DNA from 4 places in the Lysinibacillus sp. NPDC056220 genome. Region 4 is predicted to be linked to each of the others. Evidence: riboswitches for the same ligand, from Rfam matches in the RefSeq annotation. Region 4 holds a riboswitch; each other region holds the start of a gene.
The links. Region 4 has a riboswitch for thiamine pyrophosphate ahead of thiC (phosphomethylpyrimidine synthase ThiC). Riboswitches for the same ligand answer to the same signal wherever they lie in the genome.
Positions count from the first base shown of each region.

Region 1: linked by a shared signal. The riboswitch ahead of thiT (energy-coupled thiamine transporter ThiT) and the one ahead of thiC (phosphomethylpyrimidine synthase ThiC) in region 4 are both predicted to bind thiamine pyrophosphate.
Region 2: linked by a shared signal. The riboswitch ahead of thiM (hydroxyethylthiazole kinase) and the one ahead of thiC (phosphomethylpyrimidine synthase ThiC) in region 4 are both predicted to bind thiamine pyrophosphate.
Region 3: linked by a shared signal. The riboswitch ahead of ACOZBY_RS10360 (ABC transporter substrate-binding protein) and the one ahead of thiC (phosphomethylpyrimidine synthase ThiC) in region 4 are both predicted to bind thiamine pyrophosphate.

Region 1 is NZ_JBMOXD010000008.1:77,583-82,530, reverse strand. It holds gene ACOZBY_RS19205 (hypothetical protein) at 1-515, shown strand, start outside; gene map (type I methionyl aminopeptidase) at 544-1,299, opposite strand; gene thiT (energy-coupled thiamine transporter ThiT) at 1,471-2,031, opposite strand; TPP riboswitch at 2,166-2,273, opposite strand; gene ACOZBY_RS19190 (DUF4870 domain-containing protein) at 2,400-2,723, shown strand; gene ACOZBY_RS19185 (hypothetical protein) at 2,780-2,902, shown strand; gene ACOZBY_RS19180 (AAA family ATPase) at 2,943-4,948, opposite strand, start outside.
Region 2 is NZ_JBMOXD010000002.1:121,691-126,638, forward strand. It holds gene thiI (tRNA uracil 4-sulfurtransferase ThiI) at 1-125, shown strand, start outside; gene ACOZBY_RS05615 (alpha/beta-type small acid-soluble spore protein) at 278-496, shown strand; gene thiE (thiamine phosphate synthase) at 567-1,208, opposite strand; gene thiD (bifunctional hydroxymethylpyrimidine kinase/phosphomethylpyrimidine kinase) at 1,198-2,022, opposite strand; gene thiM (hydroxyethylthiazole kinase) at 2,010-2,777, opposite strand; TPP riboswitch at 2,863-2,961, opposite strand; gene mbcS (acyl-CoA synthetase MbcS) at 3,149-4,732, shown strand; gene sppA (signal peptide peptidase SppA) at 4,916-4,948, shown strand, end outside.
Region 3 is NZ_JBMOXD010000003.1:55,110-60,057, forward strand. It holds gene parE (DNA topoisomerase IV subunit B) at 1-68, shown strand, start outside; gene parC (DNA topoisomerase IV subunit A) at 65-2,503, shown strand; TPP riboswitch at 2,627-2,737, shown strand; gene ACOZBY_RS10360 (ABC transporter substrate-binding protein) at 2,893-3,888, shown strand; gene ACOZBY_RS10365 (thiamine-binding protein) at 3,890-4,183, shown strand; gene ACOZBY_RS10370 (ABC transporter permease) at 4,180-4,948, shown strand, end outside; gene ACOZBY_RS10375 (ABC transporter ATP-binding protein) at 4,928-4,948, shown strand, end outside.
Region 4 is NZ_JBMOXD010000009.1:13,409-18,356, reverse strand. It holds gene ACOZBY_RS19515 (methyl-accepting chemotaxis protein) at 1-256, shown strand, start outside; gene ACOZBY_RS19510 (AEC family transporter) at 684-1,613, shown strand; TPP riboswitch at 1,687-1,801, shown strand; gene thiC (phosphomethylpyrimidine synthase ThiC) at 1,943-3,721, shown strand; gene ACOZBY_RS19500 (catalase) at 3,892-4,948, opposite strand, start outside.

The sequences.
Region 1 (4,948 bases), on a different contig from region 4:
TCAAAAAGACATCTATGAAACAGTCTGCGCTCTTTAGTTGCATAAATATTTTACAAGCATTAATGATATACGTATGGCATCATGAATTATTTATTGTTTCTCTCGGCATTACCCTACTCTTAGTCTTGTATCTATTTATGTTGTACAATACGTATCCACTTCATGACAAATCACTGTCGGGTCGTATTCCTTTCGCCATTTATTTAGCATGGATGACATTTATTTTCATCACAAATATTAGCTTTACGTTAACAGCTTATGGTTGGAACGGTTTTGGTCTAAGTACTCCTCTTTGGGCAGTTATTTTACTGACATTAGGTGGAGTCATTGCGCTACATATCCGCTTTCATCACTTTGATATCATGTATCCAAGTGTTTTTATATGGGCTTATATAGGAATCGCTTTACATAATGGTTTTGATGAGCTACTCGTAACAACCGCTGCGTTATTTTTATGTGGTGTACTCTTTGTTGGCATTTTATTCATTAAAAAAAATCCTGCCTACCAAAAGTAATTTGGTGAGCAGGATTTTTTGTGTCATCCTAGTCTTCGTCTAATGAAGTGAGGATAATTGGTTTATCTTTTGTAACAATCACTGAATGCTCAATTTGAGCAACAAGAGACTTATCGGGTGTTATGAATGTCCAACCATCACCAGCTTCTACTATATGCTCTGCTTTTGCAGAGATAAATGGCTCAACTGCAAGAACCATGCCTTCTTTCATAATCGTAGAGTCCCATGCATCATAATAATTTAAAATGTGATTTGGCTCATCATGTAAAGAACGACCTAAACCATGGCCTGTTAAATTCATGATAACTGTTAAGCCATTAGCATTCGCCTCGCGCTCTACCGCCTTGCCAATTTGATTTAATTTAGAGCCAGCCTTTACCTTTGTCATTGCACGATCAAAAGCATCTTTGGCAACACGACATAGTTTTTCTTTATCTTCATAGCCATCACCGACTACAAAAGAAATACCTGTGTCGGCAAAGTAGCCATCTAAAGAGCCTGAAACATCGATATTAACGATATCTCCCTCCTGAATAACACGTTTACCTGGGATACCGTGCGCTACTTCCTCGTTGACACTAATACAAGTATATCCTGGGAAGTCATATTCTCCTTTTGGTCCAGAAATCGCACCTGCCTCAGCAAACATTCGACCGGCAATTTCATCTAGTTCAAGTGTTGTGACACCTGGTTTTGTAGCAGCCTTCATTGTTTCACGGATCTCCGCACAAATGCGTCCAATTTTTTTAAAAGCTTCAATCTCTTCTTGCGTTTTTACAATCATGTATAACGTCCCTTTCATCTAATATCTACTCTTTAATATAACATAACTTTTTATACGTATAACGCTAAACGCTTTAAATATTGTATGCGTGCCTCCTTGGCAAAGTGCAAAAAGCGCTATTCTCTTATAACTATATAAAAAACCCCTTCACCAACATGAAGGGGGATGGCATTATGCTTTACGTTGCATAAGTTGTGGAGCCGCTGTGAATAATAACACTCCCACAATGGCTGTTAATACTGTAGCAGGAAGCATATATGTACCATTATAAATAATCGAATAAATCCATGCATTTTGATCGCCGGCATACTCCGCAAAAAATACAGCCCCAGCAGTAGTATGTGCTACATAACGCAAGAAGCCTGCAAACACAGTACCTAAAATAATATAAAGTGCCATTTTCGTTTTGTTTAGTTGACTTGCTGCCTCTAGTAAAGGTCTGCGCACAATGGCTGCTAATCCTACAACTGTGAAAGCGACGCCATAATCTAGTAACCCTTGAAGCCAGTGTACAATATAAGCGCCAAACATGGTTTGCATAACACCTACAAGTAAGCCTGTTGTTAGGCCAGCTACTAAGCCCCAGCGAATAGCAATTAACATAATTGGTACCATGACAAGACTAACAGAGCCACCTTGTGCCCATACTTTAAACGAGACCTGATCCAGCACAAGGCCAATTGCTGCAAATATTGCAATCTCCACTAACATTAATAGTCTTTTTTTGTCCATACATATTCTCTCCTTTGTTCCGATGTAGGATACAAGAGCAGGAATAGAAAAGCGCTGATTTGATTCTCTCTGACATCTTATTATTTTCAAGAATGAAAAAACGATGCCAGGACAGAGCCTCACATCGTACAAGTGTCGGTTTCTATCCACATCCCTACGTAAGTGCTAGCTTACAGGTTCAAAGAGTAAAGGCATTACGTGCCCAGTCTCAGCTGACATCATCAGCTCCCCTTGTGGTCGTTACATCTGAATTTACTTTGAATAATTACATTGTACGCAAAGCATGGAATGATTACAACCTCTTCCATACTTAATTTTTGAAACTTTGCTGATTTCCATGCGTAAATATTAAAAAAGGAGGTACAACTATGGAGAACCAAAAAATTTTATCTGCCTTCAGCTATCTCAGTATTTTCTTTGCTCCTTTCATCGTACCATTGATTGTTTATTTCGTTTCGAAAGATGCTGATATCAAAAGACATTCCATTCGCGCACTAGTGTCTCATTTAATTCCTTTTGTATTTGGTATATTATTTTTCATTGTCTTTGTGTTTTCTACCTTTAGTTTAGATCCCACTTCAAGTAATAGTACAGTAATGATCGTTTGGTTCATTTCGTTCGCCATTTACGGAATTGTCTCGCTCGGAATCGTAATATGGAATATTATTCAAGCCGTTCGAGTTATCCGCTAATGTTTTACTTTTAGAATAAACAGGTAGAAGTAATTAAAAAAGGAGCTGTGTTTTTAATGAAAGTATCAAAGGTAGTAAAAACCGCTGTTAAATTAGCGCCGATTGTTATACCGATTGTAAAAAAAGTGATGGCAGCAAAAAAAGGGACAACTTCTACAGTCAGTCCTCGGAAAAAATGAAAGGAAGGTGTATTTCCTTAAGCCGGAAATACACCTTCCTTTATTTTATTTCAAAGTGTGTTTGACTATGTCCGTTTAATGTTTTTTCGACATGTAAAACGGCTGGCATCGCGGATTTTAATTCAGGCACATGGGAGATGACGCCAATCATTCGGCCAGAATCTTGTAAATCGATTAAGGTGTCTATTGCTTTATTTAATGATTCCTCATCGAGCGAGCCAAAGCCCTCATCAATAAACATAGTTTCAATATGAATATTGCCTTGGAAGCTTTGAATAACATCCGCCATTCCCAGAGCAAGACTTAATGACGCATTGAACTTTTCACCACCAGATAACGTTTTGACATCTCGTAATTGATCTGTGTAAGCATCATATACATCAAGCCCAAGTCCACTTTGCTTTGCATGCTTTTCAAGTCTGTCTGAGCGTCTAAGCTCAAATTGACCATTCGATAAATGATTAAGGCGAATATTGGCTGCCTCTGTAATTTGATCTAAATAATTTATTTGAATATATCGTTCAAAGGACAGCTTTTTCGAATTTTGCCCATTTAATAAGCCATATAGCTCCTTTACACGTCCAGCCTCACTCTCAAGTAAACGTAGCTCTCTTTCTGTTTCCTCGACTTTGTTCATAAAGCTTTGACATGATTTCACAAATCCATCTATTTGCTGAAGTTGTTTAAAGGCATCCTCATAGGCGATTCGGAGGCTTTTCACAGTCGCCTCCATCAAGGCTAAATCTTGCTCCTCTTTTCCTTGAAGATGTTTTTCTCCTTCTGAAATTTGAATTTTTAACGTATGAACCTGAAGGGTGTAGTCACTGCATGCTCTCCGGAGTTCCTCTAATTGAGTGGCACTTCTTTTCGCAGCTGCGTAGTCTTCATAGCTTACAAAGCCCGCTTCCTGCATGCTTGTTGAAAACTGTTCACGCTTGTCATTCATTTTGAGCTTTAATTCTTCAAAATTCTGTTTGGCGATCTCCACAGCTAGTTTTGCATTACTGTCAGCTTCCTTCATGGCATGTAAATGATGTTGGCTTTCCTGCCATAATTTTTGAAAATCCATTTTCTGTTGGCTAACATCAGTAAGCGTTTGTTTTAATTGCGGTAAAGTTGGAATATTTGTTGGCATTTGCTTATGCTGTTCCTCTACAATTGCCTGAAGTCTTGTCCAGCTCTTCATCTGCTCGCTTAAATATTCCTCAAGTTTTAATTGTTTGTTTTGCAATTGCTCTATTGTTAAACGCTGTTCCTTCTGGTTTTTTCTTGTTTGAGCTAACTGTTGATTGATAACCCTTAAGCTAGTAATCTCTTTCTCCATTTTTTCTAAGGAAGCTATTATCTGTGCTTGATCCTGTTGCTTGATAGAGTGTGCATCTAATTGTTTCAGTGTCTCTTGCTGAAGCTGTTGTGCGGTTCTTAACATTGCCTCTTTTTCCAAATACAAACGTTCATCGGAAGAAACTTTTACCCTTAATGTTTCCACCTGAGCAAGTTCAACAATTTCCAATTTCTCATTATGAGTTTGCTGATGAGCCGTACTCCCGCATACAGGACAAGGCTGCCCTTCTTTAAGCTGCTGAGCTAAAACACTTGCTTGACTTGTCAGCCAGCGTTGCTCTAATTGTTGAAGCTCCAGTCTACTGTCCTGATAGCGAGCTTTAGTTGCGATAACATCCTGTTTCGCTATCTCTACCGTTTTTGTATAGTTCTCCATCTGCATGAGCAAAGTTACTTGCTCCTGCAACTTTGGAAGTTTTTCTAAGTAACCTTCATATGGTTCCATTTGTTTTTCATAGTGCTCAATTGATTGTGAAAGCTGCTCTAATTGTGCGCTTTCTTTTTCGATTAGTACTATATTATCCGCTGCACCTTGTTTGGCGGTTTTCACATATTGCTCAGCAATTTGCAGCTGCTGTACATGGCTGTCATACGCTTCAAACTTAGGAAGCAATGCTTGGAGTTGCATTTCTTGCTGTAAAAGCAGTTGCCGCTCAGACTCTTTTGCCTCTTCCGCTTCATATTTTTCTTGTGCTCGTTGTA
Region 2 (4,948 bases), on a different contig from region 4:
AGCATTACGAAAGCTTTTCTGATTTTGATGAACTTATAGCACGTGCTGTCAAAAATCGTGAGGTCTATATTTTCCCTAAGAAAGAAGAAGAGCAACAGCAAGATAAGTTTGCTGATCTTTTATAAATCAAAAGTTCAAAAACCGTCTCAAATAGCCTATTTGAGACGGTTTTTTTTGTATAGTTCGGCATATGCCAATAGAGGTACAATTTACCTTTATTTTTTTTGTATTAAAAATCTAATAACGCACATTCTATATTCACAAGGAGGTGAGAAACATGGCTTCAAACAACAACCGCAGTTCAAACCAGCTTGCAGTACCTGGTGTACAACAAGCACTTGATCAAATGAAATACGAAATTGCACAAGAATTTGGTGTTCAATTAGGGGCTGACGCTTCAGCTCGTGCTAACGGTTCCGTTGGTGGTGAAATCACTAAACGTCTTGTACAAATGGCAGAATCTCAATTAAAGGGTATGCCAAACAACAACCAATAAATGCTAAATAAGCATTTATAAACTTAAAACCAGTGACCGTAAAAGGCACTGGTTTTAGTTTGTTTAAAGATCATCTTTTTATGCGATTTAAAGACTTAAATATGGATACTGTTTGTTCAATATCCTCACTTTCACAGAGAGCAGAGATAACAGCAACTCCATCAGCACCAGCTTGAAAAACAATATCAGCATTTATCCCATTTATACCACCTATAGCCACGATAGGTAAGTTAGGCTGTAATTTGGAAGCCTTCTGTAAAAAATTGGTGCCACATGGTGGCTGTGCATCACTTTTAGATGTTGTGGCAAAAATAGGGCCGATACCTACATAATCAGCATGATGATCAATAGCTATTTGTAGTTCCTCCTGCGAATGTACGGAAACGCCAAGAATCCGGTTCGCCATTTTTTTCCGTGCAATGGCAATCTGTTCATCATCTTGTCCAATATGGACACCATCAGCACCAAGTCGTACTGCTAGATCCACGTCATCGTTAACAATAAACGGCACATGGTAATGTTGACATAATTGTTGACACTGGCGGGCAAATTGCTCATAAGCTAGTCCTGTTAATGCGTAAGGACCTTTTTCACGTAATTGAAACATGGTTATGCCAGCCCTCAGCGCTTTTTCGAGAACAACTAACGGCTCTTGATGGGAAACATTGCTTGTACCCATAATAAAATAAAGCTGTAAATCCTCACGTTTCAACTAACTTCACCTCGCAGGCACCATTATGCAGCCGATAAGCAAAATGATTTGTAGGGCCATGACCATTACCAATGGCTAAATCATGCATAATAGCTAATTGTATAAATTTTTTAGCTTCAATAACAGCTTTTTCAATTGTCAAACCTTGAGCAATAAAAGCAGTGAGAGCTGCTGAAAATGTACAACCTGTACCATGTGTGTTTTTCGTTGGAATACGAGGAGACTGCATGGAAAAATATTTGTCATTTTTTATAAATACATAATCAATCGCATATAACGAATTGGGGAGATGCCCACCTTTAATGATGACACAGTGAACACCTAGTTGGAAAAAGCATTGAGCGACCTCCTCCATATCAGAGAATTGATTTATTTTTCTTCCAGTAAGTGCCTCTGCTTCTGGTATATTAGGTGTCACAATTGTAGCAAGTGGTAGTAAAGAAATGCGCATGGCTTCAATAGCCTCTTGCTGCAATAAGTTTTCTCCACCTTTTGCAATCATAACTGGATCAACAATTAGTGGGATTTTTAAATCCTGTAAAATGTGTGCGATTGTCTGAATAATATCCGAGGAATAAAGCATCCCCGTTTTAATCGCAGCAATCGAAAAATCTTCTAGTAATGCATGAAATTGTTTTTCAACAAAATTAACTTCAATTGGGAAAACCCCTGTTACACCTCGTGTGTTTTGAGCAGTTAAAGCTGTAATAACTGAGGTACCGAAAACCCCTAATTCCTGGAATGTTTTTAAATCAGCCTGAATACCAGCGCCACCACCACTATCTGAGCCTGCAATTGTCGTTACAATATGCATGAAGCCTCACCCTCCTTTGAAAGACGATGAAGGGCATTTAGCAAAGCAATTTGAATATCCCCGATATCCTCTGTAAAGGCTGATGCTAGCTCAGCTGCTTTTTTGTAGTAAGTGAGGGTTTCCACTAATTGACTGTATGGATCTTCTCCTGAACAGTAGGCGGCTCCACATATAGCACTAAGTAAACAGCCTGTACCAGTGACTTCTGTCATTTGTGAATTTCCACCAGTTATCCATTGGCTCTGCACACCGTCTGTCATAAAATCATGTTCGCCTGTAACAATGACTATACAGTTGTAGCGTTGAGCCAATAATGTTGCTTCTGTTTCTATGTCAATAAATCCATCACCACTATCAACACCTTTTTGTTGCCATTCCACATTCACTAATGCCGCAAGTTCTCCCTTGTTACAGCGTATGACCGCAAATTGTATGTCTGTAAGTAATAGGTGTACGGTTTCCTTGCGATAAACTGTGGCACCTGCGCCAACTGGATCTAATATAACAGGAATACTAAGGGTATTTGCCTTTTTTCCTGCTAACAGCATCGCTTCCTTTGTTCGATCATTCAGTGTACCAATATTGATTAAAAGAGCTTCTGCAATGGCGACCATTTCTTCTACCTCATGGCTGTCATCAGCCATGACAGGAGAGGCACCTAATGCCAATAAGCCATTTGCTTGGAAATTAGCCACAACATAATTAGTTATACAGTGTATAAGCGGTTGTTGTTGACGAATCGTTTGAAAAATCATTTTAGTCCTCCTTCATGGGTGGACGTAAGCACGCAAAAAAGGCTCTTTTGTGTAAAAATGCACGAAAAAGAGCCTTTCATCTGAAAAAAAGATGTTCATTGCTCCCTACGTCAGTATTAACTAACAGGTTCAAAGGGTCAGGTTTTACCTTCTCAACTCTTTATGAGTCCCCCTGCAATCTTGCTTTTAGTTGACCAAAATGTACCATACTTTTCATATGTATTCAATAGCAAGTTTTCCTATCAACAAAACGTGACTGATGCCATATAGGTAAGTATGATAGTTGTCATGACTTTACTCAAATCAAGTGTAAACCATTGAAAATTCTAAGAAAGGAGTATAATGTGTCTTATCAAAAGGGGGCATTTGCCATGAAAAGACAAGAATTAGTAGCACCAGAATGGTATAACATAACTGATGAATTTGAAAAATATGCTAAGGATTCAACTAAAAATGCATTGATAATTTATGAAGAGCATTCTGATGTACAATTTATCACCTACGCACATTTACTTGAAAGAGCGAATCAGGCGGCACATGTCTTTACAAAAAATGGATTAACTAAAGGTGATGTCATTTTAGTGATGGTACCACGCTCAGTAGAAGCATACATTGTCTATATTGCTGCATTAAAAGCGGGTTTAACAATCATTCCAAGCTCTGAAATGCTAAGAACAAAAGATATTGAGTATCGTATTCATCATGCCGATGCTAAAGCAATTGTGGCCTTTGAGCCTTACATTCAGCAATTTGATCAAGTAGAAAATTTACAAGAGGTGCAGCTATTTGTTATTGGAAATGCTCATGAGCCATGGCAGCCATTGTTAGACATAATGCGAAAGCAACCAACAACTTACATAAGTTCTACACCAACAAAAAGTACAGACCATGCATTTTTAGCTTATACAAGTGGCACAACAGGAAATCCGAAAGCTGCAGTGCATACGCATAGCTGGGGCTATGCACATTTACGGACAACAGCTCCTCATTGGCTAGGAGTACAAGAAAATGATATTGTATGGGCAACCGCAGCACCAGGATGGCAAAAATGGATTTGGAGCCCGTTTCTCGCCATTTTAGGCAGTGGTGCCACTGCTTTTGTCTATAAAGGAAAGTTTGATGCGGCAACCTATTTAACATTGCTTGAAAAATTTAAAATGAATATCTTATGTTGTACACCGACTGAATATCGTTTTATGGCAGCACTTGACAATTTACAGGAGTATGATATCAGTTCAATTCGACAAGCTGTTTCAGCAGGTGAGCCCTTGAACAGTGAAGTTATAAAAAAATTCGCGGATACTTTTCATCTACAGGTGCGAGATGGTTATGGTCAAACAGAAAATACCTTACTGGTAGGGACTATGGTAGGTATGGAGGCAAGAGTTGGTTCGATGGGGAAGCCTACCCCTGGCAACACCGTTGAAATTATAGACGATTTTGGTGAGCCAGTAGCTATAGGAGAAGTAGGTGATATTGCCGTTCATCGAGAAACACCTGCACTCTTTAAAAGATATTTAAATGATCCAGAACGTACAAATTTACAATTTCGTGGTGATTGGTATATAACAGGGGATCGAGCTTATAAAGATGCGGACGGCTACTTTTGGTTTGAAGGACGCGGGGATGATGTCATTATTTCCTCAGGTTACACAATTGGACCCTTTGAAGTGGAGGATGCGTTGATGAAGCATCCGACTGTGAAAGAGGTTGCTGTCATTGCAAGCCCTGATAGAGTTCGCGGGAACATCGTTAAAGCATTTATTATCCTGCAGTATGGTGTTAATGGTGATCAAGGGCTTATTCAAACCCTTCAAAATCATGTGAAATCATTAACAGCACCTTATAAATATCCACGTGCTATTGAATTTGTTACAGAGTTACCCAAAACTGCATCTGGTAAAATTAGACGTGTCGAATTAAGGCAACAAGAAATAAAAAAATGTATACAATAATCATTTCCTAGGAAATAATGTCGAAAATCAGAGTTCATCAAAGAAATGAACTTTGATTTTTTTTGTAATTTTAGGTAAGGTATTATGAGGAAATAAATAGAATAAAACTAATTGCATATTATTGCAAAAAAATGAAACTAATGAGCAAGTCATACGTATTACGTCATAAGGAGGCGGAAAGAGATGAATGTTAAAAGGTGGGTTGCATTAATAGTA
Region 3 (4,948 bases), on a different contig from region 4:
TCGGTATGGAGGATGATGCTAACATTTTAGAAAATGAATTCATCCAACAAGAGGAGGGCCAAGCATGAGTAGTACAGAAAAGTTTCAAGATTTACCTTTAGAAGAAGTAATGGGTGACCGTTTTGGTCGCTATAGTAAATATATTATTCAAGACCGCGCGTTGCCAGATGCACGTGACGGTCTTAAACCAGTACAGCGTCGTATTTTATATGCAATGTTTACGGAAGGTAATACACATGAAAAACCGTTTCGTAAATCGGCTAAGACAGTCGGAAATGTAATCGGTAATTACCATCCGCACGGAGATAGCTCAGTCTATGAGGCGATGGTTCGTATGAGTCAGGATTGGAAAGCTCGCCATATGCTTATAGAAATGCATGGGAATAACGGTTCGGTTGATGGAGATCCACCAGCAGCCATGCGTTATACGGAGGCAAGACTTTCTGCAATTGCTGGTGAAATGTTACGAGATATTGGGAAGAAAACGGTTGAATTCGTGCCAAACTTCGATGACCAGGATATGGAACCAACTGTTTTACCAGCTCGTTTCCCTAATTTATTAGTAAACGGCTCTACAGGGATATCTGCGGGTTATGCAACAGATATTCCACCGCATGCATTAGATGAAGTGCTGGATGCTGTTTTGATGCGCTTAGACAAGCCTACTGCGACAGTGGATGAATTGATGACAGTTATCAAGGGTCCTGATTTCCCTACAGGCGGAATTATTCAAGGTGTAGACGGCATTAAAAAGGCATATGAAACAGGGCGCGGTAAAATTATTGTCCGTGCACAAGCTGTGGTCGAACCTATCAAGGGCGGAAAAGAGCAAATTGTCGTTACCGAATTACCATACGATGTGAATAAAGCGAATCTTGTGAAAAAAATTGATGAGCAACGTGTAGATAAACGCCTTGAAGGGATTGCTGAAATTCGTGATGAATCAGATCGTACAGGGTTACGTGTCGTTATCGAGCTGAAAAAGGATGTTCCTGGACAGGGGATTCTACAGTACCTATTTAAAACAACAGATTTACAAGTAGCTTACAATTTTAATATGATTGCCATTCATAATCGTCGTCCAACGATGATGACATTACCATTATTGCTGGATTCCTATATTACTCACCAAAAAGAAGTGGTCACAAATCGTTCTATATATGATTTACAAAAGGCAAAGGATCGCTCCCATATCGTGGATGGCTTAATTAAAGCCCTATCTATTCTAGACGAGGTTATTGCTACGATTCGTTCTTCTAACGATAAGAAGGACGCCAAGCTCAATTTACAGGCGAAGTTCGATTTTACTGAGGTACAGGCAGAGGCGATTGTGAGCCTGCAATTATATCGTTTAACGAATACCGATATTACAGAACTCCGTCAAGAACAGGATGACTTAAACAAATTGATTGCCAAGCTAGAAGGAATTTTACAAAGCGAGGCCAAGCTTGTACGCGTCATTAAACAAGAATTGCTAGATATTAAAAAACGTTTCACAGAGCCACGTCGCTCGAAAATTGAACAAGAAATAGAAGAAATTAAAATTACATTAGATGTCCTTGTTCCAAGTGAAGAGGTTGTAGTGACTGTCACGAAAGATGGCTATATTAAACGTACATCTACACGATCCCATGCCGCCTCCAACGGTCAAGATTTTGCGATGAAAGATTCCGATTACTTATTGTATGAAGCAAACTTAAATACACAACATCATCTATTGTTATTTACAAATAGAGGGAATTATATTTACCAGCCTGTTCATGAATTACCTGATATTCGCTGGAAGGACCTTGGACAGCATATTTCAAGTATTGTGCCAACAAGTGAAGATGAGTCGATTATTGCAGTTTATGGCTTTGAAACATTTGAACAGCCAAATATGTATATTTTAACTGCTACGAAAGATGGCCAAATTAAACGTTCGCCATTAGCAGATTATGCTGTGACGCGTTATTCGAAGCCAATTAAAACAATGAATGTTAAAGCGGGCGATGCAATGATTTATGCATCGTTTATAACTGATGATGCGGAACTGCTCTTAACAACTGATACGGCCTATGCCATTCGTTTCCCTATTGAAGAACTACCAGTTACTGGAGTGAAAACGGGCGGTGTTAAAGGTATTACGCTAAAAGATGGAGAAGCTTTAGTTGGGGTCAATGTCCTACAGCCAGACGAAACACAATATGTCGTTATTGTGACACAACGAGGGGCTGTAAAGAAAATGAATGTCGCAGAGGTAGAAATAGCAAGTCGTGCCAAGCGTGGACTTAAAGTCCTTACAGAATTAAAAGCAAATCCTCATCGAATTGTCGCTGTTATTCAAGCAACAGACGATGAGCAGGTTGTGATTGAAACTGAAAAAGGCATACAAGAGGTTATCGATGTCCATGCATTGACGCGCGCTGATCGCCATTCTAATGGTTCATTTAAAGTGGACATTGCAACAGATGGAGCCATCTCACATGTTTTAACGGCCAAAAAAGAACAAAAACCAAGCTAACATCATGCCCAGTCTCTATAAGTAGAGCTGGGCTATTTGTTTATAGTGGCACAACTATCCAAAATTAGCATCTTGTCATTTAAGATCAACTATGGGTATAATAAACATCGAAAAGTTCATAGCGAAAGAATGTAGGGGGGCTAGTTATGGCTAGCTGAGATTGTGTCCGATAGACACTGACCCTTTGAACCTGATTTGGCTCGTACCAGCGTAGGGAACATCTATTCAAAAAAGCAAATGTTTTGGAGATTGATTGCAATACGTCTGGGAGGAATCCTAGGCGTTTTTTTGTTTTCTAAGCAATATCTTACCAACCGTATAATACGCTTTCTTCTGGTGACAACATTCATTCATGAACACTTTCATATTACAAACTGGGAGGACCTAGCATGAAAAAATGGTTATTTATCCTATTAGCTACTCTATTGACGTTAGTAGGCTGTAGCGACAAGGAGGACAAGCAGTCTGCTGATACAAAGAAAAAGGTATCAGTGGTACTCGATTGGACACCGAATACGAATCATACAGGATTGTATGTTGCGAAAAAGCTCGGTTATTTTGAAGAAGTAGGCTTAGATGTTGATATTATAATGCCAGGAGAGGCAGGAGCCGATCAGCTCGTAGCTTCTGGTAAGGCAGAATTTGGCGTGAGTTATCAGGAGGGCATTACACAGGCTCGTGTTCAGGATGTGCCACTTGTCTCGATAGCGGCCATCATCCAGCATAATACATCTGGATTTGCTTCTGTAGCGTCAAAGGGTATTACCTCTCCAAAGGACTTTGAAGGAAAAACATATGGGGGCTGGGGAGCACCTCTCGAACAAGCGGTATTACAATCATTAATGCAAAAAGAAAACGCTGATATTAATAAATTAGACATTGTCAATGCGGGAGATTTAGATTTCTTTACGATGATGAAAAAGGACATCGACTTTGCTTGGATTTATTATGCATGGACAGGTATTGAGGCAGAGCTTCGTGGGGAAAAAATTAATATGCTGTATTTAACGGACTACAGTGATCAGTTAGATTACTATACACCTGTTTTAGCAACCAATGAAAAAATGATTCAAAACAATCCAGACAGCGTCAAAGCTTTTGTTGCGGCTGCATCGAAGGGCTATGAATATGCCATCGAGCATCCGAATGAAGCGGCTGATATTTTACTAGAAGCGGCACCAGACTTAGATAAGGAGTTAGTGCATAAAAGTCAAGAGTGGTTGGCTGATAAGTATCAGGATGACGCTAATCAATGGGGGGAGCAAAAGCTTTCTGTATGGGAAAACTATGCTAAATGGATGTCGAGTAACAAAGTGTTAGAGGGCGAATTTGATGCTAAACAGGCGTTTACGAATGAGTTCCTACCGAAAAAGGAGGCCAATTAACATGGCAAATTCATTAATCAGTGTCCAAATCATTCCGAAGACAGAGAAATACGAGGATGTCATTCCTTATGTGGATGCGGCCATTGCGGTTATTGATGCATCTGGTGTGAACTATGAGGTTCATGCCCTTGAAACAACAATGGAAGGTGAGCTTACAACGCTTCTTCAAATCATTGAAAAAATGAATGTTAAGATGGTCGAGCTAGGAGCCATTAATGTCATTACACAAGTAAAAATTTTATATCAACCAAATGGGATTACCATGGCTACATTAACGGAGAAATATCAGTCATGAAACGGGCATTACAAAAGGGAAGGACGATAATTTTTATCGCCTTCCTCTTATTCATATGGGAGCTTGTTGTGCATATCGCTGATGTTCCTCCCTGGCTCCTCCCAGCACCAAGCATAATCTTAAAGGAAGGCTTTCAATCATATCAAACGTTTCTGCCACATGCTCTGGCTACCGTGGAATTAGCTTTACTTGGACTTGCTATTGGGGTTGGCTGTGGTCTAACCGTGGCGATTGTTTTGCATCGTTTTACTTTCATTCGGTCGTTATTTTATCCGATTCTCATTATGTCGCAAAATATACCCATTCTTGTATTGGCGCCGTTACTTATTATTTGGTTTGGCTTTGGCTTATTACCAAAGCTCATCATTATTTGTCTAGTATGCTTTTTCCCTATTGTCATTGCGGCAATGGACGGTTTTCGTCAAACAGCACCCGAGTTAAAGCATTACTTCGAAATGATTGGAGCAACGAAGGCCCAAACGTTTTGGAAATTAGAATGGCCACATGCCTATCCGGCAATTTTCTCGGGCGTAAAAATTGCTGCTACCTATAGTGTAATGGGAGCAGTTATTGCGGAATGGCTTGGTGCAAAAAAGGGAATAGGTGTATACATGACCTTAGCACAATCTTCCTTCCGTACAGATCGAGTGTTTGTCGCCATTTTTGCGATTGTCTTGCTAAGCTTATTGTTGTTTAGTAGTATCCGCTTGCTTGAAAAATTAATGGTAAAGGGGAGAGGTTATCATGCTCAGCATTCAAAACATC
Region 4 (4,948 bases):
GTCACGTGCAATTGCAACTTCTATTAGTGAGCTAATGACTCAGTTATCTACTATGTTAGAGCATAAAAATCAAGCAATTATGTCTATCCAAAGTATTTCGGCTATATCAGAGGAAACAGCTGCCTCTGCTGAGCAAGTAAGTGCCTCTGCAATGGATCAACAAGCAGAATTGCAAAAAGTGGCAGAGTCTATGCAAAACATGAATGATATCTCTAATGAACTGCAAGAGGTTGTTAATCGATTTAAACTTGCGTAAAGAAAAAACTGCTTAGAACCTTTAAGTAGTCTCAGACTGTTGATAAAAGGAATCGAGAAGTTGATGCTCGATTCCCTTTTCATTTTTTACTTATTTCAAATGGACCTTTGTTGCTCGATCATGTACAGCTCAAGCATAAAAAGCTTACCACGTCCAAGCTGACAGTATCTTCAAGTCTCCTTTAAGACAAGTTCAATTGTTCTGCATTTTGGCATACCAATCCTAAATGACGTTAAATAAGTTTTGATGATTCTTATATTCTGGACATTGCTCGAGTTCATTGATTTGAGCTTTTGAATTTTTGCAACCATTAGAACGAAGCGCGACCCCGCCCATAGTGTAAATCAACGGTTTTAATTATGAAAGTAAGTGGCATTGACCTAGTGCAATATCGACACTACTATTAAAAGGGAGGGGGGACATCAATATGGTGTATCTTGGAATGATTTTTTTTCAAATTGTTGCACCTATTTTAGTATTACTTGTACTAGGGGCCATTCTACAAAAGAAATTTCGCTTTAACTTAAAAGCATTATCACAGCTAATTACATATTGCTTTATGCCAGCGGCTGTGTTTATAAATTTATATGAAACGAGTATAAAGCTGTCTGTGCTAGGGGAAGTCGGGTTGTTTATTGTACTTTTTATTGGTAGTCAAATGCTACTCAGTCACTTTTTAGCGAAAGGGCTTGGACTAGCTAATACGGAGGCGGCTGTTTTTAAAAATAGTGTAGTACTCATTAACTCTGGAAACTATGGTATTCCAGTAGCTCAAATGATTTTTGCCTCTCAACCTATTGGTGTAGCCATCCAGGTTATACTCGTTATCTTTCAAAACATGACTACGTATACGTATGGTTTATATAATTTAATTTCGTCTACTAAATCAGGCATGACGATTCTAAAAGATTTTATAAAAATGCCAATTATTCACGCTTTAATAATTGGTGTGGCAATGAATTATTTTGATATTGGCATTCCTCCGTTTATTAAAATACCAATAGACCATGTAGCGGATGGTTTTATTGCCGTTGCATTAATCACGCTGGGCGCGCAATTGTCTCAGCTGGAAATTAAAACTATGTTTAATAAAACAGTCTTCGTCAGCTGCTTGACTCGATTAATTATCGGACCAGCTGTTGCTTTAGTCATTATCTTTGCACTGGGATTAAATGGGGTCGTAGCACAATCATTATTTATAGCGAGTGCTTTTCCCACATCCCGCAACAGTTCAAGTCTAGCATTAGAATATGATATAGAGTCGGCAACAGCTGCACAAACCGTTTTATTTTCTACCATTGTGAGTTGTATAACGGTCACGATTGTGATTTATATCGCTGATGTATTGTTTACTTAATAGAATGGCAAAAATATTTAAATGATAGCTTCCATCTCTTAGCAATATCTGCTACACTAGCATCAAACTGAATAGTATTAACTAGGGGAGTCTGATGAGTCAGGCTGAGAGGGAAACGCATAGAGGTTTCTTGACCCTTTGGACCTGATCTGGCTCATACCAGCGTGGGAAAGTTAAGAAGCTATTGCCTATTACGTGCAATCAATAGACCCTTTACATTCATGGCCGGATCCAATCATTATGTTGGATTCGGCCTTTATTTATTTTCCTTTTGGGGTGAGCTAGATTCGGTCCTTACTTAAAATACATTTAAGGGAGAGAAGTAGCTCATGTCAGCGATTAGTGAAAAGAACATTATGATTATGTCTAACTTTGAAGGAAGTAAAAAGGTTTATGTGGAAGGATCACGTCCAGATATTTTAGTACCAATGCGTGAAATTACATTAAGTCCGACGACGGGTAGCTTTGGAGATGAAGAAAATGCCCCTATTCGGGTGTATGATACGAGTGGCCCGTATACTGATCCTGCATTTCATGTGGATATTACAAAGGGCTTACCGGCTTTACGAAGTACTTGGATACAAGAGCGAGGAGATGTGGAGGAATATGAAGGGCGTACCATTAAACCTGAGGATAATGGCTTCCGTCGCGCAGATGATCCACGTATCCAAGAAAATGTCTTTCCTGAATTGATGAGAATGCCTTTACGTGCAAAAAGAGGGAAAAATGTAACACAGTTGCATTATGCTAGAAAGGGAATTATTACACCTGAGATGGAGTTTGTAGCGATACGAGAAAATATGGACCCTGATTTCGTGCGTTCAGAGATTGCAGCAGGTCGAGCTATTATGCCCTCCAATATTAATCATCCGGAGGCAGAGCCGATGATTATCGGTCGTAACTTCCATGTGAAAATTAATGCGAACATTGGAAATTCAGCCGTATCATCTTCGATTGCAGAGGAAGTCGAAAAGATGACATGGGCTACACGCTGGGGTGCAGATAATATTATGGATCTATCAACTGGCAAGCATATTCATACAACGAGAGAATGGATTATTCGAAATGCCGCAGTACCTGTTGGAACAGTACCAATCTATCAGGCATTAGAAAAGGTAAATGGTGTAGCTGAAGATTTAACGTGGGAGGTATACCGTGATACGCTTATTGAACAAGCAGAGCAAGGGGTAGATTATTTCACTATTCATGCGGGTGTTCTTTTACGTTATGTTCCTCTTACAGCAAACCGGGTAACGGGCATTGTGTCTCGGGGAGGCTCCATTATGGCGCAATGGTGTTTATACCATCATCAAGAAAACTTCCTCTATACTCATTTTGAGGAAATATGTGAAATTATGAAAACTTATGATGTAGCCTTCTCATTAGGAGATGGCTTACGCCCAGGGTCAATCGCGGATGCAAACGATGAAGCGCAATTTGCGGAGCTTGAAACATTAGGTGAGTTAACCCAAATAGCATGGAAGCATGATGTTCAAGTAATGGTGGAGGGGCCAGGTCACGTTCCAATGCATTTGATTAAAGAAAATATGGACAAGCAATTAGAGGTTTGTAAGGAAGCGCCCTTCTACACATTAGGCCCATTGACAACAGATATTGCTCCAGGTTATGACCATATTACATCTGCTATTGGAGCGGCAATGATTGGTTGGTTTGGTACAGCTATGCTCTGTTATGTGACACCGAAGGAACATCTAGGATTACCTAATCGGGAGGATGTTCGAGTAGGGGTTATTACTTATAAGATTGCTGCACATGCTGCAGATTTGGCAAAAGGGCACCCAGGTGCACAACAACGCGATGATGCACTGTCAAAAGCGCGCTTTGAGTTCCGCTGGCGCGACCAATTTAACCTTTCTCTTGATCCAGAACGTGCAGTAGAATATCACGATGAAACATTGCCAGCAGAGGGGGCCAAAACTGCACATTTTTGCTCAATGTGCGGTCCTAAATTTTGTAGCATGAGAATTTCACAGGATATTCGTAATTATGCTAAAGAAAAGGATTTAAATACAACTGAGGCCATCCATGAAGGTATGAGGGAGAAGTCAGTGGAGTTTAAAAAGGCAGGTAGTCAAATCTATCTATAATAATAAAAGGCTTGTGTTAATTTACTAGACACAAGCCTTTTTTATGTTGCTTCTATGTTGCAAATTGAGGTAAGCAGTTGGAGGCTAGACGAAGACAAAAAAGCTCCATGTGATGATTAAATTCACATGGAGTAAAAATTGGATTTGGATATCAATAATTAAATGGAATATTAAACGTTTGTTGGTTGTTTTACGTATGGGTTTGTAAGATCCATACCTTCTAATGAAAGACCCATTGCTTTTGCAACACCGTCACCATATGCTGGATCAGCTAAATAGCAGTGTAGGATGTGACGTCGTTTGATGAACTCCTCGACAGAAGCCATATCATTAGCCGTATTTTCAAATAGACGTTGTTGTTCTTCCGCAGTCATTAGGCGGAAAAGTTTACCTGGCTGCTCGAAGTAATTATTATCGTCTTCACGGAAATCATGAATTCCTGCATGACCATCAATGCGTAACTCTGGCTCTTTATGGTCTAAATTATGCTCCCATTCACCATAGCTATTTGGTTCATAGCCTAGTGTTGAACCAAGGTTGCCATCAAAACGCATAGCACCATCACGGTGGAAAGTGCGGAATGGACATTTTGGTGCGTTAACAGGAAGCATATAGTGGTTTACTCCTAAACGGTAGCGTGCTGCATCCGCATAGGCAAAGATACGACCTTGTAACATTTTATCTGGTGAGAAGCTAATACCTGGAACGATGTTAGATGGTGCAAATGCAGCTTGTTCCACTTCTGCAAAGTAGTTGTCCGGGTTTTTATTTAACTCAAACTCACCTACAGGAATTAATGGGAAGTCTTTTTTATACCATACTTTTGTTAAGTCGAATGGGTTGTATGGTAGCTCACGTGCTTGCTCCTCTGTCATAACCTGAATATACATTTTCCATTTAGGGAAATCGCCTTTTTCAATGGCTTCATATAAATCACGTTGTGAAGATTCACGATCTTGACCGATTACCTCAGTTGCTTCAGCACCTGTTAAATTTTTAATGCCTTGTTCTGTACGGAAGTGGAATTTAACCCAAACTCGCTCATTATCAGCATTGATAAAGCTATAAGTGTGGGAACCAAATCCGTGCATATTACGGTAACCAGTTGGAATACCACGGTCAGACATTACAATCGTTACTTGGTGAAGTGCCTCTGGTAATAGAGTCCAGAAATCCCAGTTAGAATTAGCGTTTTTCATATTTGTACGTGGATCACGTTTTACCACG